DNA from 2 places in the Paenibacillus chungangensis genome. Region 1 is predicted to be linked to the other one. Evidence: predicted binding sites of a transcription regulator. Region 1 holds the regulator's gene; the other holds the start of a gene.
What was found. The regulator LexA, encoded in region 1, represses DNA repair genes until DNA is damaged. The targets are predictions, from matches to a motif close to CGAACATATGTTCG.
Positions count from the first base shown of each region.

Region 2: the regulator LexA is predicted to act here: its motif matches at 3,720-3,733, upstream of ruvC (crossover junction endodeoxyribonuclease RuvC).

Region 1 is NZ_JBHTJZ010000005.1:740,218-747,826, forward strand. It holds gene ACFQ2I_RS05955 (AAA family ATPase) at 1-133, shown strand, start outside; gene ACFQ2I_RS05960 (methionine gamma-lyase family protein) at 156-1,460, shown strand; gene ACFQ2I_RS05965 (MerR family transcriptional regulator) at 1,541-1,948, shown strand; gene glnA (type I glutamate--ammonia ligase) at 1,981-3,309, shown strand; gene lexA (transcriptional repressor LexA) at 3,455-4,075, opposite strand; gene ACFQ2I_RS05980 (LysM peptidoglycan-binding domain-containing protein) at 4,293-4,613, shown strand; gene ACFQ2I_RS05985 (hypothetical protein) at 5,348-5,881, opposite strand; gene ACFQ2I_RS05990 (DUF896 domain-containing protein) at 6,133-6,327, shown strand; gene ACFQ2I_RS05995 (hypothetical protein) at 6,392-6,901, shown strand; gene ACFQ2I_RS06000 (HAD family hydrolase) at 6,923-7,609, shown strand, end outside.
Region 2 is NZ_JBHTJZ010000073.1:104,222-111,830, forward strand. It holds gene ilvE (branched-chain-amino-acid transaminase) at 1-96, shown strand, start outside; gene ACFQ2I_RS23675 (LysM peptidoglycan-binding domain-containing protein) at 840-2,927, shown strand; gene ACFQ2I_RS23680 (BofC C-terminal domain-containing protein) at 3,008-3,658, shown strand; gene ruvC (crossover junction endodeoxyribonuclease RuvC) at 3,798-4,301, shown strand; gene ruvA (Holliday junction branch migration protein RuvA) at 4,298-4,927, shown strand; gene ruvB (Holliday junction branch migration DNA helicase RuvB) at 4,946-5,950, shown strand; gene ACFQ2I_RS23700 (SpoIID/LytB domain-containing protein) at 5,974-7,609, shown strand, end outside.

The sequences.
Region 1 (7,609 bases):
TGCGAGGTATGTACGGAATATGATCGAGAAGGCTATTCGCCATCAAGCCGTAAGGTTAATCGGGCAATATGCCAATTCCGTACCGGGGAAAGGCGAGTTGATGGCCATCCGCCCGGAGGATTTGAAGGTGTGACGAGGAAAGGAAGAACAAGAACATGAGTAAGCAGCTAGAGATGAACTTGATGCTAGAACAAGACAATAATGAGATCTGGCGGAAGCTGGAGGGCTTGTCGGAGCAAGTGGAAGACAAAGCGCGCGATGCATTCGGCAAGGTAGAGAAAATAGCGGAAAAAAATCAGTGGAAGGTTATTCAGGCATTCAAACGCCACCAAGTGAGTGATTATCACTTCTCTGGCTCAACCGGCTATGGATATAACGACCGTGGACGCGAGGTGCTTGACGAGGTGTATGCCGAAGCGATGGGAGCCGAGGCAGCGCTTGTCAGGCCCCACTTCGCCTCCGGAACCCACACGATCAGCTGCGCCTTATTCGGCGTATTGCGTCCGGGAGATGAATTGCTGTACATATCAGGCAAGCCTTATGACACGCTGCACAAGGTCATCGGGAAGCCCGGCGACGGTATGGGCTCGCTACGCGACTGGGGCGTCTCCTACGGAGAGGTGCCGCTGTTGCCGTCGGGAGAGATGGATTGGGACGCCATCAGGTCCGCGGTCAACGAGAGGACGAAGGTGATCGGGATTCAGCGATCACGCGGCTACGATTGGCGGCGCTCCTTCTCGATTGCGGACATTGCGGAAGCTGTAAAGCGTGTAAAAGAGATGAAATCCGACGTCATCGTCTTCGTGGACAACTGCTATGGCGAGTTCACCGAGCTTCAGGAGCCGACTGGAGTTGGCGTCGATCTGATGGCGGGCTCCCTCATTAAAAATCCGGGTGGCGGCTTGGCCGAGACAGGCGGCTATATTGCCGGGAAGCGGGAATATATAGAGGCGGCCGCCTACCGGTTGACCGCTCCCGGCATCGGTGGAGAAGTCGGGGCGACAATGGGAACGCTGCGCTCTATCTATCAAGGGTTGTTCCTTGCGCCTCATCTTGTTGGCCAAGCGTTGAAGGGCAGCATATTGGCTGCCGGTTTGGCTGACAAGCTTGGATTTCAGACAAGCCCGCGTTGGGATGAGCCGCGCACGGACTTGATTCAAGCGCTACGCTTCGCCGGCCCGGATCATCTTATTGCATTCGTTCAGGGGATTCAAGCTGCGGCTGCAGTAGATGCTCATGTCGTACCGGAGCCTTGGGACATGCCAGGCTATGAGCATCCCGTCATTATGGCTGCGGGCACCTTCATCCAGGGCGGCAGCCTGGAGCTGTCGGCCGATGCGCCGATTCGCGATCCATATATCGCATATATGCAGGGTGGATTAACCTATGCACATGCCAAATACGGTATACTCACCGCTCTCCACAGAATGGCTGTACGCGGGTTAATGGATCAGTTGTAATCAAACCTAACATTTCTTGACACATTTATGTAGCAACGCTACAATGAGGGTATTAACGAGGATTGGAAGGTTGGTGCGACATGGCTGATGAGATCCGTCGAAATATGGCGTTATTTCCAATTGGCATTGTAATGAAGCTAACTGATCTGACAGCCAGACAGATTCGCTACTACGAGCAGCATGAGTTAATCGTTCCTGCACGAACGGCAGGCAATCAACGATTGTTCTCGTTCAACGATGTGGAGCGTCTGCTGGAGATCAAGTCGCTAATTGAGAAAGGTGTCAATATTGCAGGAATTAAGCAAGTCATGAATCCGGTATCCAATGATTCGGAGGAAGCGACAATGGTAAGCGCGAAATCCGAGGAAACCCGCCGCGAGCTCAGCGAGCAGCAATTACGCCGTATGTTAAAGCAGCAATTGCTTGAGAAGAAGCCTGGCCAGACTTCCATGATTCAAGGACAGCTTCAAAGCTACTACAAGCGCTAAACAAAATCATTTGGATTAGAGGAGATGATAGCATGGGTTACACGAAAGAAGATATTAAACGTATTGCGCAGGAGCAAAATGTCCGTTTCATTCGTCTACAATTCACCGATTTGCTCGGCACGATTAAAAACGTTGAAATACCTGTAAGCCAGCTGGATAAAGCGCTTAACAATAAAATGATGTTCGACGGTTCTTCCATTGAAGGCTATGTGCGTATTGAAGAATCGGATATGTACTTATACCCGGATCTGGATACTTGGGTGGTATTCCCGTGGGTATCCGAAGATCGTGTGGCAAGACTTATCTGTGACATATACATGCCTGACGGCACACCGTTCGCGGGCGATCCGCGCGGCATCCTGAAGCGCGTGCTGAAGGAAGCGGAGCAGATGGGCTTCACTTCCATGAATGTCGGGCCGGAGCCGGAGTTCTTCCTCTTCAAAACGGACGAGCGTGGCGAACCGACGACAGAGCTTAACGACCAGGGCGGATACTTCGATCTGGCGCCGGTGGATCTGGGCGAGAACTGCCGCCGTGAGATTGTGCTTACATTGGAAGAGATGGGCTTCGAGATTGAAGCGTCCCATCATGAAGTTGCTCCTGGCCAGCATGAGATCGACTTCAAATATGCGGATGCGGTGAAAGCGGCTGACCAAATTCAGACGTTCAAGCTGGTCGTAAAGACGATTGCGCGTGTACATGGTCTTCATGCTACTTTTATGCCGAAACCGTTATTCGGTGCCAATGGTTCGGGCATGCACTGCCACCAATCCTTGTTCCAAGGGGATGCCAATTCCTTCTATGACGAGAACGACAAGCTTGGCCTTAGTGACACAGCGCGTCAGTATATGGCGGGCGTGCTCAAGCATGCCAGAGCGTTCGCGGCGATAACGAATCCGACGGTCAATTCCTACAAACGACTGGTGCCTGGGTATGAGGCGCCTTGCTATGTCGCATGGTCGGCGAGCAACCGTTCGCCAATGATCCGTATTCCTGCTTCGCGTGGACTGTCAACCCGTGTCGAGGTGAGGAACCCTGACCCGGCGGCCAATCCTTATCTTGCGCTTGCTGTTATGTTGAAGGCTGGACTGGACGGCATCAAAAACAAGTTGTCGCTGCCTGCGCCAACCGATCGCAATATTTATATCATGTCTGATGAAGAGCGCGTGGAGTTCGGTATTCCAAGCCTTCCGTTCAACTTGAGAGAAGCACTTGACGAGATGCTCCGCAGCGACGTCATATGCGATGCACTCGGCGAGCATGCGCTATCCCACTTCTACGAGTTGAAAGAGATTGAGTGGGATATGTATCGTACACAAGTGCATGAGTGGGAAAGAGAGCATTATTTGAGACAATATTAATCAAGAGCGAAAGGCGGAGACCGTATGGTCTCCGCCTTTACAACTGAACAGTGGAAGTCGTCATACGAATACAAGCAAGCTCCGGGGCCTGTTGACTCGGAGCTTGCTTGTGTTTGTATGAATTGGATATATAATAAGGCAGGTATTAATGCATGTCCCGGAATAGTCCCACAACCTTGCCGAGAATGCTGACTGCATTCAGGCGAATCGGCTCCATTGTGGAATTCTCTGGCTGCAAGCGAATATGATCCTTCTCCTTATAGAAGGTCTTCACCGTAGCTTCGTCATCTTCCGTCATTGCCACGACGATGTCGCCGTTGTTAGCCGTCTGCTGCTGCCTGACAATGACATAATCTCCGTTATGAATGCCAGCTTCTATCATGCTGTCGCCTACGACGTTCAGGATAAAGACGTTATTGTCGCCCACGAACTGGGTGGACATTGGAAAGTAGTCTTCGATGTTCTCCGTAGCTGTGATGGGGATGCCCGCAGTAACCTTGCCGACGATCGGCACGTGCTTGACAGGCAACGGGATGACATTGCTGTCGTTGTCTCCATGCAAGATCTCAATTGCACGGGGCTTGGTGGGATCGCGTCGTATGTAGCCTTTCTTCTCTAGGCGATCCAGATGTCCATGGACAGTGGAGCTGGAGAGCAACCCTACAGCTTCCGCAATCTCACGAACGGATGGCGGGTATCCTTTGTCACGCACCTCTTGCTTGATGAAGTCTAATATAGCCATTTGGCGTTTGGATACTTTACTCACTGTCATCAACTCCAATTCTCATATTGTGTAAAATTATAACACAGAACCGGGGTTCGTACAAACATAAGTTCTTGAGATCGTGAGTTCTCATTTTTTATTGACCGGAACGCTTGTTCGTGGTATTCTTGTATCAGAACAAATGTTTGGGGTGTTGATGATAATGCTGATGAATGAGAGTACATACCAATCTATATATCGTGTGCAGGGAAGTACAGGGATGAAAAAATCAGTCTATTACGGGCTGAGAAACGTATGGACAAGCCGTTCCATTAAGGTGACTGCAAGTGTATTGCTTATGGCGCTCTTATTGACGAGCTTCCTTATGCTGGGCGTTACGGCAACGGGAACAGACGTGGCTCCTCCGATGGGGTCTGAGCAAGTCGTGACCGTTGCCAACGGGGATACGCTATGGGCTATCGCTGGCCGTGTTTCCGATGACAGCGAAGACACTGGATATATCGTGTTCAAGATTAAGCAGCGCAACGGGCTGACATCGTCTACGATTCACCCGGGCCAGCAACTGATTGTACCGGAATGATAATGGCGTTCCCTTTTGCCTGCAAGAATTGATCAATTCTTGAATAGCGCCTTTCATGCCACTCAGTTAGTGGTTTGGAAGGCTTTTTTACCACATCAGCATTTATAAATTTTCGAGATGATCGAATTCCAAAATTGTAATATGAAATAAAACCAACCTTATCCTTTCGATGCGAGTTTGCTTTGTATACTTTTGGTCGCACATATTTGAAGGGCCTCGATAAAAGCTTTCTAGCAATAAAAAAATTTCTAAATTATTTATAGGCGATGCGACCACGGTTGGTGCGAGGAAAGTGTGCGAGTGGTGGGCTGTAAGCGATCTATCGGTTGCCACAGAGCTTAATCGGCTTATAATGGGCTAATTTGCAGGCTAACTGTTGCCCTGGAGCTTATGGAGCGCGGAAAGTGAGATATCGCATGTTACTGTGTGAAATAGGTTCCCACGCAACCGTTAAAGCAGGAAAAGTGGGATTGAAGAAGTAATAAGCTCGATAGCATCCGTAAGAGTGACAATCGGAACTTCCAAAGAACGAACACTGGCGAAGCCTGTTGCCCAACAAGATAATTTATTCTTGAATTAATGCATACAATTCAAGTTGAATATCCGTAGATAGTGTCTAGCGACGTGTGAGTCGAACTGGTGTATGATCTTGCACTGGAGCCACGAAAGGAGTAGGCGATTCGGAAAAGAGTAGTGAAAGGGAGCGCGGCTAGGCGTTTTTTTTGATATAGAGTTTATAAAATTCGAGTTGAATACCCGAAGCAATTGAATTGAATCGTGCGAGTCGGATTAGTGTATGTAGCCAACACTAAAGAGACGAAGTTCCGTCCGAGCGAGCCCGCAGTGTACCTAGCCAACACTAAAGTGACGAAATTCCGTCCGAGCGAGCCTGCAATGTATGCAGCCAACACTAAAGTGACGAAATCCCGTCCGAGCGAGCCTGCAATGTATGCAGCCAACACTAAAGTGACGAAATCCCGTCCGAGCGAGCCCGCAGTGTATGTAGCCAACACTAAAGAGACGAAGTTCCGTCCGAGCGAGCCTGCAGTGTATGTAGCCAACACTAAAGAGACGAAATCCCGTCCGAGCGAGCCCGCAGTGTATGTAGCCAACACTAAAGAGACGAAATCCCGTCCGAGCGAGCCCGCAGTGTATGTAGCCAACACTAAAGAGACGAAGTTCCGTCCGAGCGAGCCTGCAGTGTATGTAGCCAACACTAAAGAGACGAAATTCCGTCCGAGCGAGCCTGCAGTGTATGTAGCCAACACTAAAGAGACGAAATCTCATCCGAGCGGCCCCCGATATATCCTACACTGGAGCGCCGTAAAGGAGCATACGAGCCGGAAGAGAGTGGTGAACGTACGCCTACAAGGCGTCTTTTTTTGTTCATACTGATATACGGAGATTTGCTATATATTGAAGTGTTGATCGGGACTTGCAGAAGCTTGACAATGATGGGGGTGAAATGTCAAAGTATGAGATAGACTTTTGCTTCGTGGATGTGGGGAGGGGTAAAGAGATGGATATGGAGAAATTGATCGCAAGAATTAACGAGCTGTCGAGGAAAAACAAAGAAGTCGGACTTGCGCAGGAAGAAATCGAAGAGCGTGATGAATTGAGACGACGTTATTTGGACAACTTCAGAAGAAACTTTCGACAGCAAATGGATTCCATTAAGTATGTCGAAGATGATGACGACATGATTAAGCACTAGTTAGAAAGTCGCATGCAGCGGCAAAAAAGTGCGAAAGAAACGCCTACTATAGGAGGAATATAGCGTGTCACGTTCTTGGGAGCGCAAAGTGCGCAAAAACATGAGTCACCTGAATAAGCAGCAGAAGAAGCAAGGCAAAGGCGGAACAGTAATCGGCTCCGAACAAAAGGAGCGCTTTGTTGGTCGCAACTATATGGCTCCTGTTATGCTTCTTCTATTTGTTACCTTATACTGTGTCGTGATGTGGAACGATCCGAAGTTTGAAGCAACGACGATGTTCTGGGTTACCGTAGTCTTGTACATTGGGTTGGCGGCTCTGTTCTACTTCCGCAAGCCTTACCTGACAATCGGCAAGGACTATGTGCAGACGCGTCGGTTTACAGGTGACAAGATGCTTCAAGCATCCGGCATCAAGCAGATTGCCGTTCAGCGAGGGGCAATTATGATTACACCGGTGAAAGGCGCCAACTGGACATTCACCAAGCTGATTAATCGTTACCCCACCGATGAGATGGCGGGGAAGATGAAGGAGTTTGCCGCTAAGCACAATATCCCATTTTCAGAGAAACAATAGAATAGGAGAGATTGGATACCGATGGTCAAGCAAGCTGTATTATTTGATTTGGACGATACATTGTTATGGGATGAACGCAGTGTGAAGGAGGCTTTCCGGGCGACATGCGAGGCGGGTGCAGAGGCTGCGGGCGTAGATGCCGAGGCGCTGGAGGAAGCCGTTCGCAAGGAAGCAAGAGCGCTGTACGAATCGTATGAGACATACTCATTCTCGAAGATGATCGGCATTAATCCGTTCGAGGGGCTCTGGGCACACTTCGCCGCGGGAGAGCAGGAGGAATTCCGCAAGCTACAGCAGCTGGCTCCCGGCTATCGGAAAGCGGCATGGACACAGGGACTGAAAGCGCTTGGCGTGGAGGATGATCAGCTGGGTGCGGAGCTTGCCGAGCGCTTCCCCGCTGAACGGCGTTCGCGTCCTATCGTGTATGAGGAGACGTTCCGCGTGCTGGACGCGCTCAAGGGCAAGTACAAGCTGTTGCTCCTGACGAATGGATCGCCAGATCTGCAGAAGGAGAAACTGGACGGTGTGCCTGAATTGGTGCCTTACTTCGATCATATCATCATCTCAGGCGAATTCGGCGAAGGCAAACCAGCTGCATCCATCTTCCGGCATGCGCTAGACAAGCTCGGCATTGAGCCCGTTCACGGCATTATGGTTGGCGACAAGTTAACGACGGATATACAGGGCGCGAATACGATCGGCATGACT
Region 2 (7,609 bases), on a different contig from region 1:
ACGATTGGCTCTGGACAAGCAGGTCCGATTACAACTCACTTGTTGAAGGAATTCCGCAGCATCGTAACTGTCGACGGTATTAAGGTTTACGAATAAGACGACTTTGTACAGAAATAGGCAACAATAAGGTGGACTGTCTCCTACTGGGGGCGGTCCTTTTTGTATGGAATTTGTGACAGGTGTGAAGGGATGAAAGAAAGCTCTCGGAACAGTGGGCATTAGCAGCTGGCTAAAGTGAAGGCCTAGGCCGCACTCTCCCATCAACTCAGAAGTGGGTAGAGGAGAGGTAGGTTGATGAGCGTTAGTGAAATGGGCAAGGTCGCGCCCTTCTCATTATTCAATCGGACAGTGAATTACGTTGGGTAAGCAGAAGAATTAAAAGAGATATGGTGATTAAATGAATACATGTAAGCGATTGATCAGATTCTGCTCCTGAGATAATGGGAGAGTGAAGAGGTTCTCAGAACATAGATAATGTGCGGCTCAACATCATGACTGGCAGAGTGCTATACGAGTTCGTCGACGGTACTTTATGGAGAGAATTGCACGAAGTGACAGGTTAATAGTGGCTCATGTTTGCTGAAGACAAAATTAATGGAGAGTTTTTTATGGAAAGAGGCGACACTCGCCCATGTTCTGCATAGGATATAGAGATTGATAACGGGCTTTAGCCTTGCCTGCTTATCCAGAACGTGACGGGAGGGTATCGTCGAGTGAAAATCCACATTGTGAAACAGGGCGACACATTATACTTTATAGGGAAGAAGTACAATGTTTCGCTCGAAGAAATCCTACATTTGAATCCAGGAATATCGAATCCGGATGCGCTGGAGGTCGGGATGAAAATAAAAGTTCCGTCCAGTCATCCCGGGAACAGCGGCGGAATGAGTGAGATGGACATTATGCACCAGCATATCGTGAAGCAAGGAGATACATTGTGGAAGTTGTCCAAAGCTTGGGGAGTTCCGCTTGCTACCATGATTCATGCCAATCCACACTTGAAAAATCCGAATGTATTGCTTACTGGAGAAGTAATCAACATTCCAAAAGCGAATGCACAAGTTCCCGCTACGACAGGTCAGTACGGGACGCAATCAACAAGTCCGAAATCGTCATTTATGCAAGGGGTGCAGGGCTTCGTAGGCAAGATGTCAACAGCTCCTGTCGTAGGGAAAACGTTGACAGGGCTTGCAGCGGGCAAAAAAAACACAGCTCCAATACCAAATAAGAAACCGACAGGTCCTATCGTATCCCCGGTACCGCCGGCAAAACCGGAAGCGAAGATAGAGCCGGAAGCAAAGAAAGTGGAGCCGTTAGCGACGAAGAAGGAGCCGGAAGCGAAGAAAGTGGAGCCATTAGCGACGAAGAAAGAGCCGGAAGCGAAGAAAGTGGAGCCATTGGCGACGAAGAAGGAGCCGGAAGCGAAGAAAGTGGAGCCATTGGCGATGAAGAAGGAGTCGGAAGCGAAGAAAGTGGAGCCATTGGCGACGAAGAAGGAGCCGGAAGCGAAAGTGGAGCCACTGACCTCAAAGGTAATGCCTCAATCATCAAAGATGGAGCCGCTGAGCAACATGGGCCCAAGTGGAGTGAACGTGCAGCCGCTAAGCAACATGGGCCCAAGTGGAGTGAACGTGCAGCCGCTGAGCAACATGGGCCCAAGTGGAGTGAACGTGCAGCCGCTGAGCAACATGGGTCCAAGTGGAGTGAATGTGCAGCCGCTGAGCAATATGGGCCCAAGTGGAGGAAACATGCAGCCGCTGAGCAACATGGGTCCAAGTGGAGTGAACGTGCAGCCGCTGAGCAACATGGGCCCAAGTGGAGTGAACGTGCAGCCGCTAAGCAACATGGGCCCAAGTGGAGTGAACGTGCAGCCGCTGAGCAACATGGGTCCAAGTGGAGTGAACGTGCAGCCGCTAAGCAACACGGGCCCAAGTGGAGTGAATGTGCAGCCGCTGAGCAACATGGGCCCAAGTGGAGTGAATGTGCAGCCGCTGAGCAATATGGGCCCAAGTGGAGGAAACATGCAGCCATTGTCCAATGTTGCTCCCTACTCGGCAGAGAATACGGGGAAAGTATCCCCCTACAGCGGGAAGGGGAAGAAACCCCCAGTACAACAGCAAAGCGAGAATAATGTGAACTCAAATTCAATGAATGGCGATTACATGCAGAGTATGGATCTATTCCAGCAGTATCAGTTGCCGGCTTATGATATGATGCAATACGATTATCCATCATCACCTGACGAGAATATGTATATGCCGATAAGCAAAGGGGAAATGAATGCAGCGATTTACGGAATGAAGGAAAAAACAACTATTTCGCCGAGCGAAATGGGCGGATATGTCCACCCACTCAGTATGGGTTACCCTATGCAGCCCACCTTCATGCCCTATGGAGCGGGTCCCGGGTGGGGATACGGCAACCCCATGGTTAATGTGATGCATCAGGGCGGTAATATGGCTGCTCCCGACATGATGCCGCTGTCGAATGCATCGAACGCAGGGATGGTCTCGCCGCTGTCGAATGCGTCGAACGCAGGGATGGTCTCGCCGCTGTCGAATGCGTCGAACGCAGGGATGGTCTCGCCGCTGTCGAATGCATCGAACGCAGGGATGGTCTCGCCGCTGTCCGCCATGTATCCGCCACCGGGATTTGATGGAGCTTCGAACCCCTACTGGGCAGTAGGCTATCCACCGATGTGGTCCTATTCAGGGGAAGCCGATCAAGACCAACCCGTTCAAACCAATACGAAGGGTGACTATAGTGAGCGGATAGAAGAGGCGGAAGAAATGGATGGCCTCCAGGAATCGGTACCCCAATCAAAGAAAAAGACTCGTAAAAAAAAGAAAAAAGCGATCATTCGAACTATAGCGCCAAAGCCGAAGAAGAGAACGACTTACGTGAGCAGACCTTGGATTAATCATTAGGCTGTTGTCCACAGCTGCGCTGCATAATATAGAGCAAATTGCGCAAACTATCCCCAAAAAGCGCAAAGGGGTCAGTCCTTATGATGGCAATTCGAATGTGGAAGCGATTGAAAAAGCGTTTGCGCCGTTCGCGTAGGCCGCTGCCGCTGTGGACATTAGGAAGGATCGCCGTCACCATATGGATGGTGATCGCGATAGACGGGCTGATTTTTCAGCCCGTCTTGCATGCTGAAAACATGATTAACAATCCGCCATTCCACCAAATATTAATGGAACAAGAAGCTAATGTAGAGGTTGTATTGAAGCGTATCTATGTTTGCGGTGAGGAGACGGAATCGCTTGGGCGAATGTCTGTCCTCCAGCTTAACCGTATGCTTCAAGATCACTGGGAATGGAGAGTTGAAGCCAAGGATGAAGCGAAGACCGTTATTGTAGCTGAAATTAACGATTTGTCTGACTATTGCAAATCCAATGCCTACTTTGGTGTAGATCGCGATGGCAATTTGTCCTTATATGACGGGCTTCCGAAAGAAGAGAAGGTACTGCGGACTTTTTTTCAGCTGGATATTGAATTTATGGAGAGCAGCCTGCCCAAAAAGCAGATCTATGCTCTGGTAACCGGTATTCGTGTTTCCGACATGGACGAGTATTATAGCGTGCTTTCGACGTTCAGCGATTTTGCGATGGAGCAAAATACAAAAGCAATGGAAACGATCCCAACCGGGCAGTAGCGTCTTGAAGGCTCTCGTTGCTTTTCTCGGTCTAATAAATAAGCCGGCTTTCGATCTTCATCAAACGTCCGTTCTCATTTCAAGCAAATTTTGCTATAATGAAGGGCAGGCATTAAGAGATGAGATAGGAGCTGGCAATTTGCGTGTGTTGGGTATAGACCCCGGAATAGCGATCGCGGGGTTCGGATTTATTGATAAACAAGGACATAAGCTGACCCCTGTGCAATATGGCGCGATACAGACGGAGGCCCATACGCCACAGGAGGAGCGCTTATTGCAAATCTATGAATCTGCCGGAGCGCTGATAGATCGCTATAAGCCGGATTCCGTCGCAGTGGAGAAGTTGTTCTTCAATCGTAATGTGACGACGGCTTTCGCTGTCGGACAGGCGCGAGGAGTCATTATATTAGCCGCGGCACAACGCGGGCTGCCCGTAGCGGAGTATACGCCGCTGCAGGTAAAGCAATCCGTCGTAGGATATGGGAAAGCAGAGAAGCGCCAAGTGCAGGAGATGGTGAAAATGTTCCTGAAGCTGTCCGCCGTTCCGAAGCCGGATGATGTGGCGGATGCGCTGGCAGTAGCCATATGTCATGCTCATTCCGCGACAATGACTCAAAAAATTAACGAGGTGACCCGTTCATGATCGATTTTTTGCGCGGAAAAATTGTACATATCGACGCAGAGTACGTCGTTGTTGATGTTCGCGATGTCGGATATCGTGTCTTTACGCCTAATCCTTACGAATTCGTTGGGAAGGATGAAGCGGCGACGATCTATATTCATCATCATGTGCGGGAGGACGCCATTCTACTCTATGGATTCCTGTCGCGTGAACAACAGACACTGTTCCGCAAGCTGCTGGATGTATCTGGCATCGGACCGAGAGTGGCGTTAGGCATCCTGTCGGCGGGGCGTCCCGAGACGATCATTGCCGCGATTCAACAGGAGAATATCGGTTTCCTGACAAAGCTGCCCGGCATCGGGAAGAAGACGGCACAGCGCATGATTCTGGACTTGAAGGATAAGCTTCTGGGAGCTTCTGATGCCGCCAGCCTTGCAGCAGCAGGAATAGTATCAGAGCCTGCGGATGGTGATAACGGACAAGGGAGCGGGACTGCCTGGCAGGAAGCCCGCGACGGTCTTGCCGCGCTTGGTTATACCGCTTCGGAACTGGATGCGGCTTGGAACAAGATGAAAGATTCCGTCACTCCGGAAATAACGGTAGACGCCCTGATGAAGTTGGCGCTTCAGCAGTTGTTCAAAGGGTAACGGAAAGGAGAGGAAGCTATGGATGACCGGATTGTATCCGCGAACCTGATGATGGATGAACACGCCGTCGAGTTGAGCTTGCGCCCCCGATATCTCGCGGAATATATCGGGCAAAGCAAAGCAAAGGAAAATTTGAAAATCTATATCGAAGCCGCCAAGCTCCGTAAGGAGGCACTGGATCATGTGCTCCTCTACGGCCCGCCAGGTCTAGGCAAGACTACCTTGTCCAATATTATCGCTAATGAGCTTGGCGTTAACCTAAGAACGACGTCGGGACCGGCTATCGAACGACCTGGCGATTTGGCGGCGCTGCTGACGAATTTGCAGGAAGGCGATGTGTTGTTTATTGATGAAATTCATCGTCTACACCGTACGGTTGAGGAAGTGCTTTATCCCGCGATGGAGGACTTCGCTCTGGATATCATGATTGGCAAGGGGCCAAGTGCACGCTCCGTCCGGTTGGATTTACCGCCGTTCACGTTAATCGGCGCGACGACGAGAGCGGGACTTTTGTCCGCGCCGTTACGGGACCGATTCGGAGTCGTCAGCCGACTGGAATTTTATACGGTGGATGAGCTGGCTTTTATTGTATCGCGTGCTGCGGAAATATTGGAAGTGAGCATCGTTGGCGAAGCTGCGTCGGAGATCGCCATGCGCTCCAGAGGGACACCGCGGATTGCGAATCGGCTTCTGAAGCGGGTAAGGGACTTCGCTCAGGTAAGAGGTGACGGCATCATTACCCATGACATTGCGCAGTCGGCTTTATCGCTTCTGCAAGTTGATCCACAAGGGCTGGACGACATCGATCATAAGATGCTTCGTGCCATGATGGTTACTTTCTCAGGTAGACCGGTCGGACTGGATACCATTGCTGCGACAATCGGCGAAGAGAGTCAGACGATTGAAGACGTCTACGAGCCGTATCTGATGCAGATTGGGTTCCTGCAGCGTACGCCTCGGGGCAGGATAGCCACGGAGAGCGCCTATCAGCATTTGGGACTTCCCTTGCCCACGGATCGTTAACCCATCAAGAGAGGAGAGAAATCATGACTTCCGGTAAGTCAATTCGCATTTATCTAATCATCACGTTATGCGCTATGCTATGGATTACCGCGATAGGACCACAATCGACTTATGCGGCGGTTCCAAAGATGGATACGATTCGGGTGGCGATGTATATGAGTTTACCCGGTAAATACCAGTCTACTACGCCGGCTGCCACCTTCTCTTCACAAGGCGGCATAGTCGTGAGCATGCAGCGGCAAGGCGGCAATTCGCCTTGGTTCCAAGTTGGACCGACAGAGAAGGCTCGCTTCGCACTGGATAATTACGGCGTGAAGTTGCTGGAGACGGGAGATTTCGCCGTTGCACAGCAAGCGCATACTCATATTACTTCTTCAGGAGGCACATCTTCGATCATCTCCTTGTCCAAGAAGGGGAGGAAGGTCTATCAGCTTCGTGAAGGTAGCTATACCAGTGAAGCCGAGGCATCCGCAGCGCGTAAGCGTTGGGAGAGCAATACGTTGTTGAAGGCGATGATGGGGGGATTCAGAGCAGAATTGTTAGGGCCTTACCATCTGCAATCACAGCCTCTGAAGACGAGAGCGGAGGCGGAACGTGCGGCCGTCGCATATGGCATTGCCGGCGAAGACGCTTATGTTGGCATGAAGGAGGGAGAGGACGGTTCGCCACATTATTTCGTAGCGGTTGGTCAAGCCTCCTCTCCATCGGCTCTAAAGGCGATTGGCGCCGCCGCATCTGCGGCAGCGGGAACTACTGCCCTTAAGACCATGGATGAGGACGAGCCGTATCTGATTATGCAGCTCGACCATACCAGAAGCAGTAGTTCGGGCGAATCCCGGTATCTGTTGCCAGCAGACAGCTTCAAAGTATGGCTGTCGCCAGCAGGAGAAGCGGCTATACGACTGGAAGAGCGCAGTAATCGAATCTATAGAGGGCAGTTCGAGGTAAGCGGCTTCCAGAACAAGCTGGCCGTCGTGAATGAACTGCCGTTGGAACAGTATTTGTATTCCGTCGTAGCTGTAGAGATGTACCCTTCTTGGCCGCTGGAGGCACTGAAAGCGCAAGCGGTGGCAGCCCGTTCGTTCGCTGTTCGTGGCGGTACAGGCTTCCAGATCGCACATGTGGTGGATACAACGCTAAGTCAGGCTTATTATGGGACGGAGAAGGAGCACCCTTCCACTACGAAGGCCGTGGATGAGACAAAGGGAGAAGTGGCTCTGTACAATGGAAGCATCATTGAAGCGCTATATTCGGCCAATAGCGGCGGAATGACATCGGATTCGGCTGAGGTATGGGGTAATGCTATCCCTTATTTGCAGCCGGTCGCAAGCCCTGACGAATCTGCAGAAGCAGGTCTGCATGACTGGTACCATGTTGTGCTTCCGAACGGTAAGCTTGGATATGTACGCGAGGATCTGGTGGAGGGTACTGGGGAGACTACAGCAGCAGGAAGCGCATTGTTAAAGGTGAAGGCGGACGGGACCAACATTCGCGTGCATCCCGTTATTCAGTCCAGCGTGCCCGTCGTGGCGCAGGCGAATCAAGGAACGCGTCTCATCGCGCTAGACAGGGTGAAGGAATCCAATCCTATGAACTGGATGCGGGGACCGTTCACAGGAGAGCAACTGCAGACAAGCTTGAACGCAAGGCTATCTGACA